3 regions of the Paenibacillus sp. FSL L8-0333 genome follow, and region 1 is predicted to be linked to each of the others. Evidence: riboswitches for the same ligand, from Rfam matches in the RefSeq annotation. Region 1 holds a riboswitch; each other region holds the start of a gene.

Region 1 (5,567 bases):
CCGAGCAAGGTATAATCCAGCGGTAGTCCACTCCAACGAAATAACGTGTAACATGTGGAATAATTAGTCCTATAAAAGCAATCGGGCCAACCGTTGAAACCGCACTTCCAGCTAAGATAACCACAACAATCATACATGCCAACTGAACTAACCTTGTCCGCTGCCCCAGACCAACCGCAACTTCTCTTCCTAAGCTGAGCAATGTAACGGATCGTGATAACATCATCGCTGCAATTAAGGCTACGGCCACCCAAGGGAATATAATCTTGATCTGAGTCCAGCTAGCTCCCCCCATCCCACCGGCTAACCAGAAGGCTATATCCTGAGATAAGTTGAAAAGAATAGCTACTCCCTGACTAATAGCAACCAATAAAGCACTAACTGCCGAACCTGCTAGTGTCAATCGCAAGGGGGTCAGGCCATTAAAAGAAAGCGAACCGATTCCGAATACGATAAAAGAGGCCACAGCGGCACCGATAAAGCAATACAACATTAGTGAAGTGAATGAGAGTGAGGGTGCAAAAGCAAATACTATTGCCAGCGCTACTCCTGCTCCTGCATTCAAGCCTAACAGCCCTGAATCCGCAAGCGGGTTTCTTGTCATCCCCTGCATGATAGCCCCTGCTACTGCGAAGCAAGCACCGACTAAGGCGCCAGCAATAGCACGTGGAAATCGCAGTTCTCTGATCACCTGATGTTTTTGTAAATCTGGATTGAAATGAAATATAGCTTCCCATACTGTAGCTAACTTGATATCTGCCGCACCCACTGAGACCGAAAGTGCCAATCCGAAGGCAATAGCAGCAAGTCCAAAAATAAGAATACCAATGGCAGCTGCCGGTCGGGTATGTAGAGCTTTTTTGGGTTCATTGTTAATACGATTTGCGAAATCTGAGGGTGAAACCATGGGTTGTCTCCTTATTCAATAGTTACAATGGTTTATATGATAACAACAATCATTCTCATTATCGCAAAAATATTTATGTTGTACAATTGCAGGAACGATTTTTCCGTACTATGGGATTGGTTTATAAAAAAATGGTGCAGATCTTTGTATCACGAGATACTTGATCTGCACGCCCTTCCCCACCGAAATGATCAGTCTCATTCATGGTGAATTACGACTTTTATTTCACAAGACTTTTTAGCACATCGTCAATGATTTTGCTGCCAGCGTTCGCACCACTGTAAAGCCAGCTGCTTGTTGAGCTCATTTCATGCACATTTCCAGCTTTTACAGCTGGGATGCCCTTCCAAATTGCACTATCTAAGATCTCCGAACCCTCAGTCTTATCACTATTTACAAGGAAAATATGATCTGCAGTCAGCTCAGAAAGCTTCTCTAGCGAGATCGGATTCCAAGTTGCTCTTGTTCCTACTGGGATCTCTGTTACTAAGTTAGGCAGCTTTACGCCAAGGTCTGTATATAATACAGCACCACTGCTGCGGGTTTCGTCTACAATATAGAAGTTTTTTTGCACCAACCATAGAATAGCCGCGGACTCTTGTCCAATAGCTCCTGCAAGCTGTTCTTTCGCAGCCGCTGCTTTAACATCATAATCTTTAATGGCTTTTTCTGCTTCAGGGGTTTTGTTCAAAATCTCACCAATCTTGAGCAAAGATTTGCGCCAATCTTGATTTAGTTCATCCCCAATTACATAAGTGGGTGCAATCTTATTCAACTGATCGTAAATCCCGTTCTGAACAGAAGACTCCGATGGGATGATAATAAGATCCGGAGCAAAGCTGGTTACAGCCTCTAACGGAAGATCGTAACTAATTGTAGGAACATCCTTCAATTCAGTGGCCAGATAATCCTGAACGCCATTTGTAACTGACCATTGAGCTACTGGAGTCACACCCAGAGTTACCAATGAGTCTTCCAAATATGAACCCAGGACGCGCTGTGGATTAGCCGGAATCGTTACTTCATGGCCCATTGCATCTGTTAATGTCTTAGGAGCAGCAGGTGCCTCTGTAGATTCTGCTGTAGGAGCTGTTGTAGGCGCTGTTCCTGCATTTGATGAACTTTCAGCATTATTATTACCACAAGCGGAAAGTAATAGCGTCATCACTATTAGTCCGCTCATTGTCACTTTCATGCTTCCTGATCTTTTTCTGTTAAGCCAAAACATTAAAAACCCTCCTATATGTAACTGCTTTGATATTCAAAGGTGACCTTTACCTCTGCTTCACTTTTAAATGATATTGATTCTCATTCTCTGTGTCAACATATAAATTTCAAATTCTGTGGATTTGCAACAATTTCCTTCATATAAAATACAAAAGAGGTTATATTCCGAACGTTCCGGATATAACCTCATCTTTAATCTTCTACTTATTTATTTAAATGATAAGGGACAGTCGCTACTACAACGTCCTTTTGATTCATTAGATACGAGCGGATTAAAAAGCTGGTCTGATTATGAAGCACGGCTTGCCACCAATGTTTGGTAATAAACTGTGGAATCAGAATCGTGATGTGATCCGTCGCAGCTGTCTTCCACTCAACCGTATCGATAAACTTCACTAACGGACGAATGATACTACGATATCTGGAGCGAAGTACAATCAGGCGTACGCCTGGATTCCATTCCTCCCACCGTTGCTCCATCTTATGAATGTCTTCTTCATCAAAGCCTACATACACAGCAACAACATTATCTGTTAGAGACTTCGCATAGCTGATGGAATGTAATACAGCACGTGTAACCCCTGCAACAGGAACAACTACAGTACTTCCTTTAATTATAGGTTTATCAGTAGCCGGACATATACGCAGTTGATCCGCAGTGTTCAAATAGTGCTTATGAATACGGTGGAACACGAACATTACAGCAGGTAAGAAAATGAATGCCATCCATACGCTTGAGAATTTAGTAATAATAAATATAAGCGTAATCGTCAATGTAGTCAGCATACCGATGGTATTTACAACAAATCTTTTCACCCATCCAGCAGGTCTTGTTTTGATCCAATGCACCATCATCCCCAGTTGGGATAAGGTAAAAGGAATGAACACGCCTACCGCATAAAGTGGAATCAAACCTTCCGTATTCCCATGGAATGCAGCCACAAGTATGATAGACATAACTCCTAGAAAAATAATGCCGTTTGAGAAGCCCAGGCGGTCACCACGGACCATAAATGCGTGTGGCAGATATTTATCTTTTGCAAACATAAAGGCAAGCAGCGGAAACGCTGAATATGCTGTATTAGCTGCCAAGAACAAAATCACTGCTGTAATCCCTTGAATGAAAAAGTACAATCCGCCACGGCCAAAGGTCGATTCAGCGATCTGAGAGACAACCGTAGCCTTTTCATCTGGCACAATACCATACCAATACGCCAGCACAGTGATTCCGGTAAACATAAAGCCAAGGATAAGTCCCATGATCATTAGCGTCTTGGCTGCATTCTTCTCAGCCGGTGCTTTAAAGTTTGGGATCGCATTAGATACGGCCTCAACCCCCGTTAGGGCTGAACAACCAGAGCTAAACGCTTTTAATAGTAGAAACAAACTTACATTAGATACGGCGCTGCCTATTTCAGGAACATTCGCATGCGCGCCACCCATTGCATATTTAACGATACCGGAGATAATCAGAACAACAATCGAAACCACAAACAAATACACTGGAATTGCGATGAACGAAGCCGATTCAGTCACTCCGCGAAGATTAATGATTGTTAATAGAACGATAACAGATACAGCGATGAGAACAGTATGATTATGAAGACTTGGAAAAGCCGATGTGATCGCATCCGTCCCTGCCGAGGCACTAACCGCTACGGTAAGAATGTAATCCACCAATAATGAACCCCCAGCGAGCAGCCCTGTCGGAATACCAAGATTGCTCTTGGCTACGATATAAGCTCCGCCTCCTTGCGGATAAGCAAAAATCGTCTGCCGATAGGATAAAATCAGGATGGCCAGCAGGCCCAATACGGCTAATGCAATTGGCAGGGAATACCAGATGGCAGTAAACCCGGCAGCCACCAGTACAATCAGTATTTGTTCCGTTCCGTAGGCTACAGACGAGAGCGCATCAGAAGACAGGACAGCCAGTGCTTTAACCTTGGATAACTTTTCATGATCGAGTTCATTCGACTTCATCGGACGTCCGATCAATAGTCGTTTTACCTTGCTTACCATGGTGGATACAGTTCCTTTCTTTGGGAGCTGAAACGGAATTTCCGTGCGCTGTTTTCATCGGTGGATTTCATAAATGCAGACACAAAAATAAGCATACGGAAATGATCCGCATGCTTATGCATGGTCATTTTCCCACCTTGCTTACGAGGTTAGCTGGCGGATTCGGGCTGTGGTTATAGCCCTACGGTACAGGTCTGTTCGACCCGGTTCCGATTCACCCCATTGGCATGAATGCCAAGTTTGGTTCCCCCGTTTTTCCTAAGAAAATTCAGCGCATATTCAACTTCTCACAAGGTCTAATATTAGTCTACAAAGTGCCTACAGTAAAGCGTTGAAAAAAATGAAAAAAGAATGAAAAAACATCCAATAAGCTCAAATATAGCGTCTTATTGGATGCTCTCTTTCATTATCTTCAATTATCCCTCTAGCCCGTGATTTTAATACCTTTTCAGCTTTTTTGTAACTTCCAAAGCGAAAACTAAAATCCTAAGCTCTCCTCTGCATCTACTTCAATCATTTCTTCTTCCTTACGTCCATACCAAAGAAGGAGACTAATTAGAGCAAAAGCGATTAAAGCTAACAAAGGAATCGTAATAAATCCGAAGTAGTTCAAGTAATCTTTATTACAAGGAACACCAATTGTACAAGGTAGAACTTTACTTAACGCTGGAATCTTCTGTTCCGCATAATGATAGATTGAGATACTGCCACCAATCAAACTTAATGGAAGCACATAAGGAATGATGCGCTTATCTCCACGGAAAGTGGCAATTCCCAACAAAAATAACTGCGGATACATAAAAATCCGCTGAAACCAGCAAAGCTTACAAGGTTCATATTTCAAGACTTCACTTAAATACAAGCTACCAGCTACAGCAACCAAAGAGACAAACCAGGCCAGATAGAGGCAGTTACGCTTGCAAAAAGATAGGAATTTTGTCACTTTGCCTCCACTGCTTTTGCGGCGGTGTTAATTTCAGATGTAATCGCTTCAATATCGAAAGGTTCAGCCGTTTTCACCCCATTAATGTAGAGCGAAGGCGTAGTTGTCACGCCTGCGTCAGTTGCCAACTGAATGTCTTTCTTCAGCTCATCTGCATAAGTTTTCTCTTGGATGTCTTTACGCAACAGATCGTAATCGATCGCTAATTTCTCTTTTTCAGCAAGGCTTATCAAGAAATCCTCAGTGGCCCATTCGTCGCTCTCATCCCCTTGCTGCGCATATACAGCATCATAGAACTTCCAGAATTCATCCTTATTCTGATGGTATACAGACAATGCAGCTAGTGAAGCTGTCTCAGAGTCAGGACCAACGAAAGCCATATTTACAAAGTAAAGAGCTGCTTTTCCCTCGTTGACAAAATCTTGAACAATTTTCGGTTTCATGGAGCCAGCAAACTGGGAACAAGCT
Region 2 (5,567 bases), 3.1 Mb from region 1:
TCAGGAACCGGCTTCTTCTGGATCAGTGAACCTGCAACTGCCAGCATTGCGATTATAGAGACATAACGGCCAAGCAGCATTACGATCCCGGTTGTAACATTCCAAAAGGTGGTATTGTCCGCAAGCCCTTCAAATCCTGAACCATTGTTCGCGGCAGAAGAGACATATTCATATAACACTTGGCTAAGTCCATGGAATCCGGGATTCGTGATGGAACCGTTGCCCAAGTCCGTTAAGACGCACCTGCTGTTGGTACAAGGATAATGAACGGATGCACAAGGATAGCAATCGCAATCAGCTTCATCTCCTTGGCTTCTATCTTTCGCCCGAGAAACTCTGGTGTTCTGCCAACCATTAGTCCACATAAGAAGACGCCCATGATGGCATACATCAGCATATTGATTAGTCCTACACCTTTTCCCCCGAAGACGTTATTGAGCATCATTAGGGCCAGAGGGGTAATGCCACCCAGCGGTGTCAGCGTATCATGCATATTGTTAACACTACCTGTCGTAGCTGCCGTTGTTACCGAAGTGAACAGAGAAGATTGCGGGATCCCAAAACGTACCTCTTTACCTTCCATGCTGCCTTGCGAAGACTCGATCCCCAGCGCATTAATAGCGGGATTCCCTTTAGTTTCCGCATAATAATTCAGCCCCAGCAGCAGAACGAACAAGGTCATCATTGCTGTGAAAATCACCCAGCCCTGACGTTTGTTCTTAGCGAACAACCCGTACATATATGGCAAAGAGGCTGGCAACATCCACATAGAGAGAATCTCCAGAACGTTCGTAAGTGGATTAGGGTTCTCAAAAGGATGCGCTGAATTGGCTCCGAAGAAGCCGCCACCATTCGTACCTAAGTGTTTAATTGACTCCAAAGAAGCGACTGGACCGATAGCGATTTGTTGCGTCTGCCCTTCGAGTGTAGTGACCTCAAGCGATGGCTTGAGCGTTTGTGGCACATGCAATCCTACCAGCACCAATGAAACTAGCAGAGCTAATGGAATGAATACACGAATATGTGCTTTTACGAAGTCCTCAAAAAAATTTCCGACTGATTTCTGTCCTGTAATCCCTCTGACAAAAGCAACCGCAACAGAAAATCCGTTCGCTGCAGACGTGAACATCATCATCGTGATGACTGCCATTTGTGAAAAATACGATAGTCCCGTCTCCCCGCTATAATGCTGCAGGTTCGTATTGGTCATAAAGCTGATCACCGTATTTAATGAAAGCGTCTGTTCCATATCGGCAATTCCATTCGGGTTCAGCGGCAATCCCCGCTGTAATCTTAGAAAAATATAACTGAAAGCAACCAGTACGATATTAGTTAAAACAAAGCTGAGTGCATACTTCTTCCAGGACATTCCGTCCCGTTTTTTCAGGCCGATCAGCTTATAAATACCTTTCTCTGTGCCTGCAAACCAGCGATCCGTACGATTCGGTTCGTTAGAAAATACATGATATAAATACGTCCCCATCGGCTTGACCAACAAGATGAGAATTACAATTACGACGACTATTTGCAAAATGCCCATGAATGCCCCTCCTTAAAATTTCTCAGGATGAATCAACGCGTAAACCAGATATATAAACAACAGTAGGGTAACAGCGATTACTAGAATCACAGCTTATCCCTCCCCGTATCCTCAACTACACCTGCGCACCAGCGCATAAAGCCATAAAATAACCCGTAAATTACAGCTAACGAAGCCACCATATACAGATCCCTCATATCTTCCGCACTCCTTCCATTATCCTTGATGAGGTGATCTATCGATTAGAAAATCAGCATCACCACTATGGGAATAGATTACATAGCTCGCACCAAGTCTTTTATAGACCAATCTAGGATTTATAGAACTTGTAATCACAAAAATTGGCTGTGTCGTCCAGGTACGGCACATCTGAATATAGCGGCAGCAAAGCGGAAAGCTGCTCTCAAACAGATATACCCTGCCTACCGGGAACGATGGGCGAAACCAAGTGCTCTGATGGCGGGTATCCACTAGAATAACCTGCTCGATTCCGAGCTCCTCTAGTAAAGCTTTCTCAGCCAGATTGTTGGTTAATCCCGCCATCTTAATACCCCTGAACTTCAGAAGTTTAATGAAATGTTCTCCCGCCTTTGTAGGCGCACATACAAGCACATATTCATTCTGATCCGTCATCTCTTTTTTCTCCTCCTGCTCATTTACAACAAGGAGGCAACGAAAATCTCCGAAAGGATGTTGACCTATCGTCATTTTCGGGCACAACCTAAAGCTCGGTTGTGTCACGTCATTAGACGCTGCCTAACAAATACCGCTAATGATGAATTTAGCGACCTCTTGGGGGAGGCCTCCATAAATGCTTTGCTTCTAAGAGCACAGCAAAAAGCCACAAAGGATCTCCTCTGTGGCTCGCTAGCGGTCACATTGCACTCATCCTCTCTCCATACGCTTACGAGGTTAGCTGTCGGATTCGGGCGGTGAGAGTCGCCCTACCTGTATAGATGCGAGCTCACTCGCACCCTCTACAGGATTCACCCCATAATCAGCTTCCGACTCTCACATCGGCTGCCGATTGTTGGTTCCCCCGCTTTCCTTATCGGAAATTAAGCGGATCAAATATTCGATTGTCGTTGAAACAGGAGTAATCATACTCTTATGCACGAAGACTTGTAAAACCTGAATGATGCCAAAATAATGCAAATTAAAAACTATTTTCCCATTAGATAGCGCTTACTTGATATCTAATCTCTCTATATCTCTTGTTTACTCGAGTTTCGAGCGTTTAATCGCTATCTATAACCCATGTGATTTTATTCACCTTTTTAGGGTGAAAATACTGCAAATTTCCTTTATAGGTTGAAACGCAAGAAGCTGAGGTTGAGCGAGAAAGAGCTCGATAACACGCCATAAATACCTATTTACCTCGTTTTTCAGTCGTAGTCGGCAGGATATGGTTAAAATCGCTCTAAAAGAACATTTTCCGTTTTTTACAGAAAATCTTGAAAAGAGTATGATTCGGGTTGAATCTAATTCATGAAAAACAATCAACGCTGAGTTCCTGCATTCGCAGGGAACGGGGGAACCATCAGGCCACCTGGCCTACTTGGGGTGAATCCAAAGGAGACTGCGTAAGTCTCAATAGGTAGGGCGACTCTCACCGTCCGAATCCGACAGCTAACCTCGTAAGCGTAAAGAGAGAGACCCTTGATCCGCCACGCTTTGGCCCAGGTATATCTGCCTGTAATCCAAAACCGCAGCAGAGGTCCTCCTCTTGCTGCGGTTTTTGCGTTACCTGAGCCTATTAGGTGATAGCACGCTGGATGGGGTGAATGTTTTGAAGCACTATTATTTAGGGATACATCAAGGGCTGCTTGAGCCGATAAGTCTAAATTACGTTTGTTTCGGGGCCTTGTGGTTCGAAGAAAATAATCACAGGTACATTGTAGGTTATGCATTTGGCCAGAACCAGATCCAAGCCCTTCGCCAATTCAGTACACCTTCTTCTTGTAAAGACTGTTTAGACTCTAAGATTGTATATGAAATATATAAAAAAATTCGAGAACAACAACAGCAGCAGGATTGGTCATCGCATCAAAAACTCCCGTGGTTTACAGCCTTCAAGGAGCCTTGGAAAGATGTAAGCGCCGGTTGGTATGTCTTGAGATCCCGCAGCACCTTTCCCTTACATCTATCTGTTATACGGAAAGAGAAGTTCCGACTATGGCTAGAGCATACCGCAGTCTGTGAGAATAAAATGGAAATGCTCGCCTGTGTAGAAAAGGCTAGTGTCACTCATCATGTAGACTTAAAGCTTTTGGAAATCTAAGGAGGAACCCTACTATGGACCAGCGCAGACTATCCCGCATTGAAGTATTTGTATTGGATGAACCCGAGCCTATTCACTATGGAATGGAAGGGGCTGAAGGCTGCCGTTATGGTATTCTGAAGCTCACCTGTAAGGGAGGTTGCAGTTGGGGGGCTTGTCTAATCTCTGCCAACACCAAAAATTTCGATCTCATTAAATGGAGTTCTTTTTTACGGGCTATCTGTCATTGCCGTCTTGAGGAAGCGCTGGATAAGGTCCGCCGCGAAGGTTCAGATTGGGAGCAGGTTAAGCTTGAGCTAGTTCAGGGTGCTTTGCAGGATTTAAAGGCCAAGCTCCAGGGTAAATCCTTGGCTGGGCATATTCAGCAAGGGCGTCTGTACAGTGTTGCAGCTGGGGGGAGCAATTCCAGAAGTGAACGGCTCTACTACAAACCTTCCAAAGCTTTTTCCACTGCCTCCCAGCAGAAACACAGTTGCCCGGAACCAGACACCGCCGATCTTATCAATAAATCCATCTCTTACTTTTCTATATTATAGATTCAAGCAAATCTCTCATTCTGAAAGGATCGTGTTCACCATGCCTGACCCCTTACCTCCCGTGTCCACCTACAGTGCTAAATTTGCAGAGTGTGTTCAAAAGTATACTAATGAAGTCTACGTACTCAGTTCCATGTTATTAGAACAATCTAATGAGGCAGACAAGGTTACTATCCGCACCTTCACAGAGCTTCATAAAATATATCGTCAGGATAACTTCGACCCTCAGTTATTCTCTATCCACGCTTACCGCACTTGTATTCGCCAGTGTGCTGATTCTTTTGCCCGGCGCTCTCTTCTATCGGCTAAGGGATTACCTTGGGAGGAACAGCTTGTGAAGGTATTGTGGTACGGCTTAAAGCTGCCTCTTTCTCAAATAAGCATTATTCTGCAAAAAAGTGTTCCTGCACTGAAAGCACAGCTTAGAGCTGTACGGGAGCAGATGACCGACCAAGCGGATATACGAACGAGCGCAAATCTTTCTATAATTTAGTCACTAACTAGAATTCAGACGATCTTTAAGCGCATGAAGCATCTAACGGACTCAGGAGCCTTTAATTGAAGCTTTTCCTCAAATTTGGCCGGCGTTCGGACTCCAGTAGAAATCCCGAGCGATGAGCGTCTCGGATCGTCTTCAAGCAGGCCCTAATCATCTTCCACCAAGGCAAGGCTTACGGACCCAGATGACATTATTTGCACGTTTATCGCCTTTTGAGCATAGTATCGGACTCCAGTGCAACTATTTGGTTAAAAGAGCTACTAATTCACCGTTTTTCATGCCAATAGCGACTATTGTGTCCGATATCTTGCCAAATCTCGATGATTGTTGCATTTAAGTGTTGCTGGGTCCGTTAGCTATATCAGCTCGTATACAAAGAGATTGCCAACGCAAAAACGGGGATATCCCAGCAACCATAAATGGCTGTTAGGATCCCCCCCGAAAATTCAGTACCTACTATTGTGCCTTACTCTTACGCGCCTTACTCTTACGCGCCTTACTGTACATCCACAATCCTGCCAACATCCCCACTATAGCAACACCGGTCAATACGCCTTGAACGAAATCCATAAAAGTGGAGCCATCCGGAAGCATTCTACTAACCGAAGCCAGTGATACCGAACTCATTAAAAGCATAATGGTATATTGTTCGCTTGTAGACATCATTAGCACTCCTTAAAAGTTATATGAGGCCTTCTTAGATCTTGTATG
Region 3 (5,567 bases), 3.2 Mb from region 1:
CTGCGCCTGAAATCTAATGAAGAAGATGGGATTACAGCTCTAGATCTTCGAGAGGCGCATGAATTTAATGAAGCCTTTGAAAAAAATCATTAGTTTAGCCAAAATCATAAAATAAACGCCCGTGCACAGATAGTCACCTATCTCATACACGGGCGTTTTTGGTTGCTTGGCTGGTTACTTTTTCTCTGAGAGCCAGAGTGCGACGTTGGCGATCTCTTCAGGAGCTAGCTTCTCCTTAAAGGAAGGCATTTGGCCACGTCCTTTGGTGACGATGCTGTAGATTTCCTCAGCGTCATGCTGACCGCCTTCATTCTGAAGACTTGGTCCAACTCCACCTTGAAGCTGATCGCCGTGACAGGTGATACAGCTGGCTTTCACGGTTGCTTCTGCCTTTGCGGCGTCCAGTTGAACTACCGGCATCGTGGGCTTATTTTCTTCTGCTACCTCTTCTTTACCCGGAAGTGTAAACATGAGTACTACCGCAAAGGCACAGGCGGCAAAAAACAAACCGCTCATGATCCATTTCTGCATCCCAATTCGTCCCTTCTATGTAAGCTGCTCCCTACATTATAGCTTATGGTGAAGCGTTATCATAGGGTTTGTGACAAAAAAATGAACGAGAATACAATCATTCTTATGAAATATCTGGTATTTAATATCATTTGTCATAGACCATGCAATAAAAAGGTTTGTCTCCTGTAGGTGTGCGGCGTTCATACGTATCTGTAATCGTAAATCCACATTTTTGATAAGTTCGAATGGCGCGTTGGTTCCAGGTCAGGACTTCCAGATCTATCTCACGATCAGGATAACGATTCAACGCTGTCTGGACGATGGCATCTACGAATAGTTTGCCTAAACCATGGCCGCATAGATCGGGGCGCATCCCAACTCCTAAACGGACGACTCCTTCCATCGGGAACAACTGTGCGAATCCGCACAAAACCTCATTTTCATTTAATATGGAGATATATTGTTCCTCCCGGAGCTGCGGATCACCAAACTCGATGCCAAGAGCCTGCATCTGCTCCCACGGCATCCAGCCATAAATATTATATGGGGGCGTATAGCTCCACTTACAAATAGCTTCTCCGTGAATTGCCTCCATAGGAACAACATGAAAAGTTACCGAGGGATTTATCATAAGGTCAACGATCTCCTTTCACGAGGACATTGCTATATTACTAATTATATACAAAATGGGGGAGGTTCGACTCAGAAACTTTATATGAGGGGAATGTTTTACAAATTATGAGAGGGGTAAATAAGTAATAAGACAAAAAAACAAGCTCTCCTCCAAGAGTACCTTGGAAAAGAGCCTATGTACGTTATTTATTGCACATCATCATTGTCTTCCGATTCAGCAGCAACCGATTGGTAAGCGTCTGTGCTCATAATGCGCTTGGCACCAACGTAGCGTTTCACGTAGTAGCTATCACTCAGAGAGCTAATCGTAACACCGCGTGAGGTAGAAGCGTGTGCGAACTTACCTTCACCGACATAAATGCCGACATGGGAGACACCTTTGCCACTTGTATTGAAGAATACAAGATCTCCGGCTCTTATATCATCACGGGAGATTGCTGTGCCCATTTGATATTGGGAACCTGATTGGTGTGGAAGGTTAATGCCAATCTTATCAAACACATACATTGTAAATCCGGAGCAATCAAATCCGTTAGTGGATATACCGCCGGATACGTATTTAGTACCGATGGCCTTGTCAATCACTTTATCCATTTTGGAATCTGCGAAAGCGCTTCCTGCTCCGATGGTGAGGATGATGGAAAAGCTTAGTACTGCTGCTGCTAACTTCTTCTTCAAAAGTGTATACCCCTTCCAAATGCCTACGAGGTTAGCTTAAGGGTTCGGTTGAAGGTCCCCTATGACCCCTCTATATAATGGAGGTCAATTCACCCAAAGTTGGTTCCCCCGTTTTCCTAATAGTTAGGAAACTCGGCTCATACTGTTGATTAGGATTAGCTTGTAATCAATACATGACAAAACCTTTGTAAATAACAACTTAATGATTACAAAAATGTTACTAAAATCTCACTGCGCTAATTGTAACAAACAGAAAGCCGCTTGGCAATCGTTTTTAACATATTAATGCAGAAAAATTGGCATTTTTACGGTAGAAAGGCATATGTAAGCGTTAATAATGACCTAATTTTTAATATAATTGCAATTTTTATCAAATAAACGTGTTTCAATTGGGCTCTAATAGTGTAAAAATATATTATGGAATAAAGAAAAACCCGAATTTGATTACGGGCATAATCAGATTCAGGTTCATATAGTTGTAATTGTGAGGAAGGTTTCAATCGAAGGCTACAGCTTGATAAGCTGAAGTACTCATTACTCTTTTAGCGCCAACATAACGATTGGCCCAGTAGGCCTGACTGAGTGAAGTGATGGTCACTCCACGCGAAGAGGACGATTGTGCGAATTTTCCGTTTCCAACATAAATGCCGACATGGGATACTCCATTGCCAAGTGTGTTAAAGAACACTAGATCACCAGAACGCAGATTGCTTTTGGATACAGCAGTTCCAACGCTATATTGAGCTTTTGATGTACGAGGTAAAGTAAGACCCACATTCTTGAATACATACTTTGTAAATCCAGAGCAATCAAATCCGGCAGTGCTTGTACCTCCGGTTTTATAGGCAACTCCAATAGTCTTTGAGATTACAGAGTCCATTTTAGAGTCGGCAAAGGCGCTTCCTCCACCAATAGATAATGCCATTACAAGTCCTAGCGCCGCAGCGACGCATTTTTTTCTTAAATTATGTCTTTTCAAAAGATGTACTCCTTCCAAGGCCTGCGAGGTTAGCTTAAGGGTTCGGTAGAAGATTCCCTATGATCCCTGTAAAGCGAGATCAATTCACCCAAAATATGGTTCCCCCACTTCCCGGTGCAAAGGAATTAGGCGTGTTAAGCACCAGAGAATGACGTTTCGACAGTTACACTTACGATAAATACATTTAGTTATGTAGGAATCGTTTCAATTGATTACAAAATTGTTACTAATAGCACAGGACTTATTGTAACAGAGCTTTTACGATTTTGCAAATACTCTTAAGTTATCCGTAATGAGAAAAAGTCCCAGCTCCTGAATACAGGAATTGGGACCTTTTTATTATGTCAAATAAGGTTGATTTATTGTGGAAATGCTTTGCTACGCCATAGATGATATTGTGCAGAGATTCCCCACATTTTTAAGAGCGTAGAAGGTAGTGGTGAGATTTGCCGTATTATAAGTGCCGGTAGGCCGGGACAGAACAGACCCGTCAGTCCGCACACTAGCAGTAAGAGCAGGCCTCCCGCCCCAAGTACAATGGAAACACCTATAGCAGGAATCAGTGACCGCAAGCAGATGATCAGTGAGGAGAACATTCCTGTACCGCCGGTGTAACCAAACTGCATATATAGAAGAAACAGGCGCACGATAAAAATATATATAAGCCATGCCAATACGTATGGTACTAAATGAAGTAACAAAGCGTAGTTAAACAAAGAGGATAAGAACAGCCCGTACATTTTTGGAGCAAGCCAGTAAAGCGGCAGCAGGGTCAGCACCCATTCGATTAGGCTAAAGACTAAGACAGGTAGTCCATAGATCTTCATGCCAGGGAAAAAGAACAGTCCACGCTCGCCCTTTCGCTCCTGGTGGAGCTCATGCAGCAATCCTGCCCTTATGAAAGGGGAAAGCAGAAGTCGCAAGACAACAAGCGCCAGAAGCATCCATAACCAAGTGCGTATCGCAGGGTCCGTATTCAAGCTGAACTGTCCCTCGATATAATACAACAGTCTGCCCATACCGCTGCCTCCGGCGTCTTTATCCGGATAGCGCAGTAGAATTGGAATAATAGCAGATCGGATGAAACCATACATAAAGTAGCCCCAGAGCAGTCGGTAGATGAAGAGCAGAATTAAAATATAAAATTGCTCCTTCATGCTTTGCCAGCCGCGGGTTATCGATGTTCTCACAATCATTCACCTCACCAGACAAGAGTTCCGAGCACGGTTTCAAGTAGTTTAGTTACACTTAATGTCCAGCGAGAGAGCGTCTTGGGCTCTATTTCCGCCAGCCTAAAGTTGTTTAGATGTTTGCTCTCCAATAAGATGGAATGTTCAGGGTCAATCTCAGCAGAGAGAAGAGGCTTATCGCTTAACAATTGAAACGTAGTCTCTACTCCTTCACCGTTCCAGACCCGCTGCACCGAAGAGCTGTCGGCGAATGTGAATTTCACGGGAACATCAACGTAATCGCTCCCTTTGTTTGAAATCTTCACTAATGATTCGTAGCTTGGAGCATCGCCGCTGTTATTTTTTTTAAAAGTAATCGTATCTACTGAGAAGTCAGGCGCTCCATCACCATAAATGTAATCATCGAAATAGGCCTGCCATGATTTTTTGGTTACCTTCTCAACGACTTTCTGAAAATCTGACGTAGCAGGATGCTGGAAACGGAACTTACGAGCGTAGGAGGACATGATGTTGTTCATTGCTTTGGTACCTACCTGGCGTTCGATATCTTTAAGTACAAGCTTGCCGCGGATATAAACATTTCGGCTATAGGAATCCGCCCCTGCATATTTCCACGTTTCCAGATTTAACGGCTCAGGTATAGTCACCAGGCTGGCCTGTAAAGGCAAATTAGACTTGATACCGTATTCTTGCTCCATAAGTCTGTCTTCGGCATAGGAAGTGAAGCTTTCATCCAGCCAGGCTTCCTCGAATTCATTACTGGCTACCATACCGTAGAAGTATTGATGGCCGATTTCATGAATGACGGTTCTTTCAAGTGAGGTATCTGGAGAAGAATCCGCGGCCCCAAAGGCTGTAATAAGGGTAGGGTATTCCATTCCTCCAGCACCGTTGCCCTCCTTAGGTGGGACGACAATAGACAGCGTAGAGTAGGGATAAGGACCATACCATTTGCTGAAGTAGGTCAGGGCAGCCTTGGCAGCCTGAAGGTAACGCTCTTTTAAATCTTTGTGTAGTGGGTCGAGATACACCTTAATTCGTACTCCAGGCACCTCCGGCGTAGAGAAGGCTTCCTCAGCTACTGTAAAATCAGGGGAAGCGGCCCAAGCGAAATCGTGGACATCATCGGCGTAGAACTGATATATTTTCTGATCTTGTTTGAGCTTGGCATTTTTTACAGGAAATCCGGTCGCAGCCACCGTATAGTTGGAAGGGACGGCAATCGTTACATTAAAAATGCCAAAATCACTGTAAAACTCAGAGGTCCCGTGATACTGATGCAGGTCCCAGCCTTCTTCTTTAACTCCGCGTGTGCCCCTCGGCTCGTATACACTAAGCTTAGGGAACCATTGCCCAGCCATAACGAAGTTGCCTGAAGCACCCATGCGTGCAAAGATTTTGGGCAGCTGGACTTCATACTGAAGCTTAAGTGTTACACTTTCCCCACCATTAACAGGCTGAGGAAGATGTACCTTTAGGAGCGTCCTATCGTTGATATTGCCGTCATCAGGTTGGACATATTGCACTCTTTGCATTAGCGAAGTTCCTTCTGTCGTGCGCAGATCGGTCAGCGT

Evidence for each region. A riboswitch is a leader RNA that binds a small molecule or an ion and turns the genes downstream of it on or off. The one in region 1 is predicted to bind cyclic di-AMP.
Region 2: it holds a riboswitch for cyclic di-AMP, as region 1 does, so the genes downstream of both, NYE72_RS02675 (hypothetical protein) here and NYE72_RS16550 (APC family permease) in region 1, are expected to answer to the same signal.
Region 3: it holds a riboswitch for cyclic di-AMP, as region 1 does, so the genes downstream of both, NYE72_RS00540 (C40 family peptidase) here and NYE72_RS16550 (APC family permease) in region 1, are expected to answer to the same signal.

Annotation. Positions count from the first base shown of each region.
Region 1 is NZ_CP150186.1:3,713,627-3,719,193, forward strand. Features, by position in the region: gene NYE72_RS16540 (iron ABC transporter permease) at 1-907, opposite strand, end outside; gene NYE72_RS16545 (iron-hydroxamate ABC transporter substrate-binding protein) at 1,128-2,135, opposite strand; gene NYE72_RS16550 (APC family permease) at 2,339-4,156, opposite strand; cyclic di-AMP (ydaO/yuaA leader) riboswitch at 4,281-4,440, opposite strand; gene NYE72_RS16555 (disulfide oxidoreductase) at 4,635-5,099, opposite strand; gene NYE72_RS16560 (DsbA family protein) at 5,096-5,567, opposite strand, start outside.
Region 2 is NZ_CP150186.1:599,313-604,879, reverse strand. Features, by position in the region: partial or broken gene kdpA (potassium-transporting ATPase subunit KdpA) at 1-1,540, opposite strand, end outside; gene NYE72_RS02675 (hypothetical protein) at 1,757-2,173, opposite strand; cyclic di-AMP (ydaO/yuaA leader) riboswitch at 2,426-2,615, opposite strand; cyclic di-AMP (ydaO/yuaA leader) riboswitch at 3,034-3,198, shown strand; gene NYE72_RS02670 (hypothetical protein) at 3,267-3,821, shown strand; gene NYE72_RS02665 (hypothetical protein) at 3,836-4,357, shown strand; gene NYE72_RS02660 (hypothetical protein) at 4,398-4,850, shown strand; gene NYE72_RS02655 (hypothetical protein) at 5,313-5,522, opposite strand; gene NYE72_RS02650 (ABC transporter permease) at 5,554-5,567, opposite strand, start outside.
Region 3 is NZ_CP150186.1:111,911-117,477, forward strand. Features, by position in the region: gene NYE72_RS00525 (4a-hydroxytetrahydrobiopterin dehydratase) at 1-93, shown strand, start outside; gene NYE72_RS00530 (cytochrome c) at 175-531, opposite strand; gene NYE72_RS00535 (GNAT family N-acetyltransferase) at 659-1,144, opposite strand; gene NYE72_RS00540 (C40 family peptidase) at 1,333-1,785, opposite strand; cyclic di-AMP (ydaO/yuaA leader) riboswitch at 1,830-1,972, opposite strand; gene NYE72_RS00545 (C40 family peptidase) at 2,321-2,749, opposite strand; cyclic di-AMP (ydaO/yuaA leader) riboswitch at 2,807-2,945, opposite strand; gene NYE72_RS00550 (hypothetical protein) at 3,163-3,993, opposite strand; gene NYE72_RS00555 (M1 family metallopeptidase) at 4,005-5,567, opposite strand, start outside.